Regions from separate parts of the Serratia sp. TSA_7 genome, predicted to be linked through region 2. Evidence: predicted binding sites of a transcription regulator. Region 2 holds the regulator's gene; each other region holds the start of a gene.

Region 1 (3,276 bases), on a different contig from region 2:
TCTACGACAACACTATCTTCCACCGTGTTATCAACGGTTTCATGATTCAGGGCGGCGGTTTTGAGCCTGGCATGAACCAGAAAGACACCAAAGCGACCATCAAGAACGAAGCCAACAACGGTCTGAAAAACACCGTGGGCACCCTGGCGATGGCGCGTACCAACGATCCGCACTCCGCTACCGCTCAGTTCTTCATCAACGTGGCTGACAACGACTTCCTGAATTTCCGTGCCGAGAACGCGCAAGGCTGGGGTTACTGCGTATTTGCCGAAGTGGTTGAAGGCATGGACGTGGTCAATAAAATCAAAGCCGTGAAAACTGGCCGCAGCGGCATGCACCAGGACGTTCCGGTAGAAGACGTGATCGTCACCAGCGTTACCGTCAGCGAGTAATCGCGGCTGCATGAATACGCTGTTCATCGCGGATCTGCACTTATGCGCACAGGAACCGGCAATCACTGCCGGTTTTCTGCGTTTTTTGCGGCACGATGCGATTCACGCCGAAGCCCTGTACATTCTTGGCGATCTGTTCGAAGCCTGGATCGGCGATGACGATCCCGAACCGCTGCACGCGGAGATTGCCGCTGCGCTGAAGACGCTGCAGCAAGCCGGCGTGCCCTGCTACTTTATCCACGGCAACCGCGATTTCCTGCTCGGCAAGCGCTTTGCCCGCGCCAGCGGCATGCATCTGCTGCCGGAAGAGAAAGTGCTGGAGCTGTACGGTCGCAAAATCCTGATCCTGCACGGCGACACGCTGTGTACCGACGATCAGGCTTATCAGCAGTTCCGCCGCAAGGTACATAATCCGTTAATCCAGAAGCTGTTTTTGGCCATGCCACTGCGCTGGCGCCTGAAGATCGCCGCCAAGATGCGCGCTCGCAGCCGGCAGAGCAATCAGGGCAAATCGCAAGCCATTATGGACGTCAACCCGCAGGCGGTTGAGCAGGCGATGCTGAGCCATAACGTACACTGGATGATCCACGGCCACACCCACCGCCCGGCGGTGCATGAGCTGGAACTGAGCAACGGCAAGGCCCACCGCGTGGTGCTGGGCGCCTGGCACGCTGAAGGTTCGATGATCAAAGTCAGCGCCGACGCCGTCGAACTGATCCAATTCCCTTTCTAACCCCCTGACTTGCCACGCGAGTGAAAAAATTCGCGTTTTCGACGGTGAAAACCGGCGACGCAACCGTTTTCCTCGCCGTGCGCTCATGGTATGATCTGCGCCCTCATTCGGCCTCCCGCCGCAGGCAACCGGCCGTCGTTTGTACACTTACAGGAGCCTTACACCCATGGGAGCCAACGCCGCTTCAGCCACTAACGCTGGGGTTAAAATCGCAATTGTAATGGGATCGAAAAGTGACTGGGCCACCATGCAGTTCGCGGCCGAGATCCTGACCCAACTCGATGTCCCGTTCCATGTCGAAGTCGTTTCCGCTCATCGCACGCCAGACAAGCTGTTCAGTTTCGCCGAACAGGCCGGCGCCAACGGCTTTGACGTGATCATTGCCGGTGCGGGCGGTGCTGCGCACCTGCCGGGCATGCTGGCGGCGAAAACGCTGGTTCCGGTGCTGGGTGTTCCGGTTCAAAGCGCCGCGCTGAGCGGTGTAGACAGCCTGTATTCTATCGTACAAATGCCGCGCGGCATTCCGGTCGGCACCCTGGCGATCGGCAAAGCCGGTGCGGCCAACGCCGCTCTGCTGGCGGCGCAAATTCTGGCGCTGCACGACACCGCGCTGGCGCAACGTCTGGCCGACTGGCGCCAGGCACAGACCGAAGAGGTGCTGAACAACCCGGATCCGCGGGAGGAAGCATGAAGCCGGTTTGCGTACTGGGCAACGGCCAACTGGGGCGCATGCTGCGCCAGGCCGGCGAACCGCTGGGCATCGCCGTTTACCCGGTCGGCATCGACGCCGAACCGGAAGCAGTGCCCTATCAAAACAGCGTGATCACCGCAGAAATCGAACGCTGGCCGGAAACCGCGCTGACGCGTGAACTGGCGACCCACAACAGCTTCGTCAATCGCGATATTTTCCCCCGTCTGGCGGACCGCCTGACGCAAAAACAGCTGCTCGATCAGCTCGGCCTGGCCACCGCGCCGTGGCAATTGCTGGCCGATGCCGCCGAGTGGCCGCAGGTGTTCGCCACTCTCGGTGAACTGGCGATCGTCAAACGTCGCGTTGGCGGTTACGACGGCCGCGGTCAATGGCGCTTGCGCCCGGGCCAGGAAGCGGAACTGCCGGCGGATGCCTACGGCGAGTGCATCGTCGAGCAGGGGATTAACTTCTCCGGCGAGGTTTCGCTGGTCGGCGCGCGCGGGCACGACGGTAAGTCGGTGTTCTATCCGCTGACCCATAACCTGCATGAAGAAGGCATTCTGCGCACCAGCGTGGCGCTGCCGCAGCCTGACCCCGCTCTGCAACGGCAGGCTGAACAGATGCTGGCGGCGATCCTCGACGAGCTGAACTACGTCGGCGTGATGGCGATGGAGTGCTTTATCGTTGGCGACAGCCTGCTGATTAACGAGCTGGCACCACGGGTACACAACAGCGGCCACTGGACGCAAAACGGCGCCTCCATCAGCCAGTTCGAACTGCACCTGCGCGCCATTCTCGCCCTGCCGCTGCCGAAACCGGTGGTCAGCACGCCGTCGGTGATGGTCAATCTGATCGGCACCGCCGTGAATCAACAGTGGCTGGCGCTGCCGTTGGTGCATTTGCATTGGTATGAGAAAGAAGTGCGCGAAGGCCGCAAGGTCGGCCACCTCAACCTGAACGATCCTAGCGCCACCGTGCTGCAACAGGCGTTGCAGGCACTGGCACCGCTGTTGCCGGCCGAATACCAGAGCGGCCTGGCCTGGGCGCAACAGAAGCTGGCTTAAGGTTTACTCCGCAACAAAATCAAAGGGTTCAGCCAGGCTGAACCCTTGAGTTTGATGACAAAGTTGTCTTTGAACCCGAGATACCCGGGCCTAGCGCACCGAGGGGCGCTCCGACGGCCAAGGCCGTTACGACCCCTTCGGCACGCTCTCCCTAATAACGAGCTTTGTCAGCAGTCTGCAGGGGTCAGTTCAGCACGCGGAACCCTTTTTATGGCCGATAAAACACTACCGGGTATAGCCCTGCGGATTTTTGCTTTGCCAGTTCCAGGTATCGCGCATCATCGCATCGAGCCCGCGCTGCACTTCCCAGCCCAGTTCCCGTTTAGCCAAACTGACATCGGCCCAGAACGCGGGCAAATCCCCGGCACGGCGCGGTAAAATCTGATAAGGCACGGC
Region 2 (3,276 bases):
CGTACCGGTGAGGAAATCCGTATCAGCCAGTTGGACAACGACTACTGGCAAAACCACTACATTGGCGCCCGCCGTGTGGTAACACCGAAAACCATTCGATAATCGCCTCCGCGGCTGGCCCCCCAGCCGCACGCCTCACCGCCTACCGCAAGCGTTCTGATCTTAGGCCTTTTCGTCGCTCTCAGACCACGGTTTCGCGAAGCCGCATGGAAAACATCCGGCAGTGGGTGAACGGAGCACTTGTGGAAAAATCTGACGTAGCGGTGGGAAAATGCGAACAAGCGCAGTGAACTGCGCCTGTGTGACAACCGGGGATCAGTTCAACGCCGCGGTGAAGCTAAAAGCAATAATAACGGCCAGCGCACACACAGTGGTGAACAGTGACATTTTCAGATCGGTATCCATTACAACTCCTTTTCAGACGGGTTATCCCAAGGATAAAAGGCACACAATTAATGCGTCAAACCATTTTCCCACAGTTAGACAATAAAATCTTGTTATCATTTCCCGGTTTATAATACTGATTACCTCTTCCACTTTGGCTCAATATGGGACAAAATTCGCAGTTCACAACTGCGTACCGGCAAAAATGCCCCTCCTGACCAAACGCTGACGACTTCAATACACTAAAAACTCAGCTTCGCTTATTTGGAAGAAGGATCTACGCAGGCAAACGATTAACATCACACTTACATGCTGCAACATGTGAGTTCAGGAGTCATTCTTTACATGGCAACGATTAAAGATGTGGCCAAACGCGCTGGCGTTTCCACCACCACCGTTTCGCACGTCATCAATAAGACTCGTTTCGTCGCCGAAGAGACTAAAGCGGCCGTTGCGGCCGCGATCAAAGAGCTGCACTATTCTCCCAGCGCCGTGGCGCGCAGCCTGAAAGTCAATCACACCAAATCTATCGGTCTGCTGGCTACCTCCAGCGAAGCGCCCTATTTCGCCGAAGTGATCGAGGCGGTGGAAAACAGCTGCTACAGCAAAGGCTATACGCTGATCCTGTGTAACTCGCACAATAACCTCGACAAGCAACGCGCTTATCTGGCGATGCTGGCGCAAAAACGCGTCGATGGCCTGCTGGTGATGTGCTCTGAATACCCGGATCAATTGCTGGGGATGTTGGAAGATTACCGTAACATCCCAATGGTGGTCATGGACTGGGGCGCAGCACGCGGTGATTTTACCGATACCATTATCGACAACGCCTTCGAAGGCGGTTATCTGGCCGGCCGCTATCTGATCGAGCGTGGCCACCGTGAGATTGGCGCCATTCCGGGCCAATTAGCGCGCAACACCGGCGGCGGCCGCCATCAGGGCTTTTTAAAAGCCATGGAAGAAGCCAATATCGAGGTGCGCGACGAGTGGATTGTACAAGGTGACTTCGAACCGGAATCCGGCTACAAGGCCATGCACCAGATATTATCGCAGAAACAGCGCCCAACGGCGGTATTCTGCGGCGGCGACATCATGGCAATGGGCGCTATTTGCGCCGCTGATGAGCTGGGGTTGCGCGTACCGCAGGATATTTCCGTTATTGGTTACGATAATGTGCGCAACGCCCGCTATTTCACGCCGGCACTGACGACCATCCATCAGCCCAAAGAGCGTTTGGGCGAGATGGCGTTCACCATGCTGCTGGATCGCATCATCAGCAAGCGTGAAGAATCGCAAGTCATTGAAGTACATCCGAAGCTGGTTGAACGCCGCTCGGTCGCCGACGGCCCCTTCATCGATTACCGCCGCTAGTCGCCTGCGCCGGGAGCCAAAGCGGCTTCCGGCGTCACTTCGCTTAACCATTCCTGATTCAAGGTTTCGCTGTCCCCCAGGTAATCCAGCAGCCAGGCCATCGCCGGCGATGGGGTATTCTGCTGCCAGGTCAGGCAACATGGGCTGGCGGGAAATGGCTGTTGCAGTTGCAGCGCCACCAATTCACCACGCTGTACCAACGGCAATACCTGATGCGCAGGCATCATGCCGACGCACAATCCGGCGCACAGGCAATCCACCGCAGAGGCCCAATCCGGCACCACCAGCCGCCGTTGATTGTCCAGCGTCCAGGTGACCCGCTTGGGCAGATTGCGTGACGTATCCTCCAGACACAGCGAAGGGAAAGGCCGGAGCTGATCATCTTTCAGCAGGCCATCCAACCCCGCCAAGGGATGCTGGGGGCTGGCGACACACAACCAACGCATGTCGCCCATGTCGCGAAAGGCGAAACCGCCGCCAACCGGCACCGCCCGCGTAGCGCCGATCGCCATATCGGCACGCCCGTCCACCAGCGCATCCCATACGCCGTTAAACACTTCGGGTTGGACCAACAGCTCGACATCGGGGAATTGACGGTAAAAATCCAGCACCAGCTGACGGCAGCGCTGCGGTTTGACGATGATATCCACCGCAATTTTTAATTGGCCACGCCAACCATTGGCCACCTGCTGGCACTGCCTGCGAGTGTCGAGCATTTTTTTGATGACACCGCGCGCTTCCTGAATAAACAGCGTGCCGGCCGGCGTCAGTTCTACATCGCGATGACGCCGTTCAAATAGCGGTACCGCCAACCATTGTTCCAGTTGCCGCACAGTATAGCTAACCGCCGAAGGTACCCGGTGCAGTTCCTGCGCCGCCGCGCTGAAGCTGCCGGTGCGGGCGACCGCGTCCACGACATCAAGCGAATATTCAGACCACATGATTTTTGCCTTCAATTTTTTTAACAGCACTTCGCAAATATTACCGTTTCACAAGCAGAGATCCAGCCGGATACACTTGCCGGCGCTAAAAACCTGCGACAATAAAATATTAATGAGAAATACCATGCGAAATTCCTTTGGTTTTATGTTCTATCTTGCCGGCCTGAGCATGCTGGGTTACCTGGCCACCGACATGTATCTGCCCGCCTTTGGCGCTATGCAGCAAGATCTGCAAATTTCCGCCGGCGCAATCAGCGCCAGCCTTAGCATTTTCCTGGCCGGATTTGCCTTTGCTCAACTGCTCTGGGGACCGCTCTCCGATAATTTGGGCCGTAAACCCGTGCTGCTGATTGGCCTGGCGCTGTTTGCTCTGGGCTGCCTCGGCATGCTGTGGGTGCAAAATGCCGTCCAATTGTGGTCGCTGCGCTTTATCCAGGCGATCGGTGTGTGTTCAGCCGCCGTCACCTGGCAGGCACTGGTCATTGACCGCTACCGTGAAGGCAAGGCCAACCGCGTATTCGCCACCATTATGCCGCTGGTAGCACTTTCGCCTGCGCTGGCACCGTTGGTCGGCGCCTGG
Region 3 (3,276 bases), 670 kb from region 2:
TGATTCAGACCACTGCCGTCGCCCAGTACCCGTACGCCGCCTTGCAGCAATGCGGCGGAATAGTACGGATCCCAAATTGCCCAAGCATCAACGTTGCCTTGCTGGAAGGCGGCGCGGGCATCGGCCGGGGTCAGATAAATGGGCTGGATATCGGTAAATTGCAGCCCGGCTTTCTGCAGCGAGCGCAACAGCAGGTTGTGGGAGCTGGAACCTTTCTGGAAGGCCACCTTATGGCCTTTCAACTCAGCGACGGTTTTGATCGGGCTGTTTTCCGGCACCAGGATCACTTCCGCCTTGGGTTTTGGCGGCTCTACGCCGACATAAAGCAGATCGGCGCCTGCGGCCTGGGCGAAGATTGGCGGGATATCGCCGGTGCTGCCCAAATCGATACTGCCGACGTTCAGCGCTTCGAGCATTTGCGGGCCGGCGGGGAATTCTATCCAGCTGATTTTGGTCGAGGGAAAACGCTGTTCCAACAGCTTATGGGTTTTTGCCAATACCAGGCTGACCGATCCTTTTTGGTAACCGATGCGGAACTGCGCCGGATCCTGCGCACTGGCGGCATTGCTCCACGCGAGGGAGAGAATGCCGGCTAATGTGCCGGCGCCAAGCCAGCGGCGGAGTGAAGAAAGTCGCTTAATCATGATGTCCTTTTCCTTTTTATTCTCTTCTCAGTCAGGCGGTCTGACGGGCAAACAGAGAAGGTGAGAGCTTTACCGTGGGCGGTTTGCGGCGGCCGAGTGCCAGATAAAAGCTTTCCAGCGCCTCTTCCAGGCGAGTTGCCAGGCCGTCAGACAGGTTGATTTCTTCGCCGTTCAGCACCACCTGGCTATCATCGGCAAACACGCCGTGCAGCACTTCCTGGGCTTTCAACGCCGCCAGCACCGGCTTCAGGGCGTAGTCCACCGCCAGCATGTGGCCAATCGAGCCGCCGGTGGCCAGCGGTAACACGACCTTATGGTCCAGGGCGCGTTCTGGCAGCAAATCCAGCAGGGTTTTCAGCGCGCCGGAGAACGAGGCTTTATAGACCGGCGTCGACACCAGCAAACCGTCCGCCTGTGCCAATTGTTCGGCAAAGGCTTTGATCGCCGGGCTGTTAAAATTGGCGTAGAGCAAATCCTCGGCGTCGAAATCGTGCAGCGTGTAGGCAATCACTTCTACACCTTGTTGCTGCAACCAGTTTTGACTGAGGGTAAGCAGCGCGGCTGAGCGCGAAGGGATGCGGGGGCTGCCGGCCAGTGATATAACGCGCATTGCCACTCCTTATAACTAAAAGTTAGGTTTAATCAGGAAATGTTTGTGATCTGTTTTAAACCTATCAGTTAGGAGTGGGTTGCTTAAATCTCATTTTTTGATTTTGATATGCGTAAATGCGGATTGGCGGCGCTGTGGGCCCGTTAAAGGAAAACGATTGCGTAAAAAACGCTTTTTTTGCTTTTAATCAATTCCAATTGATCAGGGGATGCCGGATAATCGGCCCCCGGTTTGCAACCGGGAAATCAGGAGAGTACATGTACTACCCCATCATCAGGAAAGCGTTGTTCCAGCTCGATCCCGAGCGTGCGCATGAGTTGACCTTTCATCAGCTTCGCCGTATCACCGGCACCCCGTTAGAATTTCTCATTCGTCAGTCTGTGCCGACCAAGCCGGTTAGCTGCATGGGGCTTTCTTTTAAAAACCCATTGGGGTTGGCCGCCGGTCTGGATAAAGACGGCGAGTGCATCGATGCCTTCGGCGCCATGGGGTTTGGCTTTGTTGAAGTTGGCACCGTGACGCCGCGTCCGCAGTCGGGCAATGATAAACCGCGCCTGTTCCGCATTGTGGAAGCCGAAGGCCTGATTAACCGCATGGGTTTTAATAACCAGGGTGTGGATAATCTGGTTGAAAACGTTAAAAAATCCCATTTTGGCGGCATTCTGGGGATTAACATCGGCAAGAATAAAGATACCCCGGTTGAGCAAGGAAAAGACGATTATCTGATCTGCATGGATAAAGTTTATCCGTATGCCGGCTATATCGCGATTAACATTTCGTCACCAAATACACCGGGGTTACGATCCCTACAGTATGGTGAAGCGTTGGACGATCTTTTAGCCGCCATTAAAAATAAGCAGCAGGAATTGCATGCGCGGCATCACAAATATGTGCCGGTCGCGGTAAAGATCGCGCCGGATCTTTCTGAAGAAGAATTGATCCAAATAGCCGACAGCCTGGTGCGGCATAATATCGATGGCGTGATCGCCACCAATACTACGTTGGATCGCAAGTTGATCCAGGGGCTGAATTACTGCGAGCAAACAGGGGGCCTTAGCGGTCGTCCGCTGCAGGCGAGCAGCACCGAAGTGATCCGCCGTTTGTCGATTGAGCTGCAAGGCCGCTTGCCGATTATCGGTGTCGGCGGAATAGACTCCCTGACCGCTGCGCGGGAAAAAATGGCGGCCGGTGCTTCGCTGGTGCAAATTTATTCCGGCTTTATCTTCCACGGTCCGCGCCTGATTAAAGATATCGTTAACTACATCTAATATTTTTTCTTTGATTTTCAGCCGGGGGTTTATTTCTTCTCCCGGCTCGTCTATATTTTGTCCACTGGCATAAATATCGTTCGCGGAATTATCCGATGTTTGAGCTACTTTATCGGTGATAAAATCGCCTTTTGGGTAAATAGAGTGTGGCATGGGCAGCGAGAAGGATAAGAGATGAAGATAAAACCTGACGATAATTGGCGTTGGTATTTTGATGCCGAACACGATCGGCTAATGCTGGATTTAGCCAATGGGATGATCTTCCGCTCACGCTTCCCGGCCAAAATGTTAACGCCGGATGCCTTCGATGAATGCGCCTTTTGCGTTGATGACGCTGCGCTTTATTTTAATTATGAAGAGCAGTGCAAGCAGATAAAGCTCAGCCATGAGCAACGCGCCGAACTGGTATTAAACGCTCTGGTGGCCTATCGCTTCCTGAAACCCTTGATGCCGAAAAGCTGGCATTTCGCCCAGCAACACTACCCGTTGCAGCCGAAGAACGGCGAACTGGCGGCGGTGAAGGTGATGGACAGCGGCTCTGAGGCCCGTTTATTGGTCGTGGAAGCCGGCGATAACGCCAGCCTGTGTCTGCTGGCGCAAAATCAGCTGTCGCTGGCCGGGCGTACCATGGTGCTGGGTGATGCGATCAAAGTGATGCACGATCGCCTTAAACCCTGTGCGCAGGATGAAGCTTCCGCCCCGGCCTACGACAGGGCAGTGTAAGGCGCATCACGCCAGCGTCAAATCGCTTTTC

The links. Region 2 encodes PurR, which represses purine synthesis genes. Its sites were predicted from a motif close to CANGCAAACGTTTGCNTG; they were not measured.
Region 1: the regulator PurR is predicted to act here: its motif matches at 1,182-1,199, upstream of purE (5-(carboxyamino)imidazole ribonucleotide mutase).
Region 3: the regulator PurR is predicted to act here: its motif matches at 1,401-1,418, upstream of pyrD (quinone-dependent dihydroorotate dehydrogenase).

The regions. Positions count from the first base shown of each region.
Region 1 is NZ_JBQZFU010000004.1:300,236-303,511, forward strand. It holds gene ppiB (peptidylprolyl isomerase B) at 1-392, shown strand, start outside; gene ACUTQW_RS16525 (UDP-2,3-diacylglucosamine diphosphatase) at 403-1,125, shown strand; gene purE (5-(carboxyamino)imidazole ribonucleotide mutase) at 1,292-1,816, shown strand; gene purK (5-(carboxyamino)imidazole ribonucleotide synthase) at 1,813-2,880, shown strand; gene galE (UDP-glucose 4-epimerase GalE) at 3,106-3,276, opposite strand, start outside.
Region 2 is NZ_JBQZFU010000001.1:815,861-819,136, reverse strand. It holds gene ACUTQW_RS04030 (C40 family peptidase) at 1-102, shown strand, start outside; gene cydH (cytochrome bd-I oxidase subunit CydH) at 316-405, opposite strand; gene purR (HTH-type transcriptional repressor PurR) at 730-1,755, shown strand; gene punR (DNA-binding transcriptional activator PunR) at 1,752-2,696, opposite strand; gene punC (purine nucleoside transporter PunC) at 2,821-3,276, shown strand, end outside.
Region 3 is NZ_JBQZFU010000001.1:146,467-149,742, reverse strand. It holds gene ACUTQW_RS00805 (sulfonate ABC transporter substrate-binding protein) at 1-644, opposite strand, end outside; gene ssuE (NADPH-dependent FMN reductase) at 676-1,254, opposite strand; gene pyrD (quinone-dependent dihydroorotate dehydrogenase) at 1,512-2,522, shown strand; gene ACUTQW_RS00790 (cell division protein ZapC) at 2,697-3,245, shown strand; gene ACUTQW_RS00785 (YcbX family protein) at 3,252-3,276, opposite strand, start outside.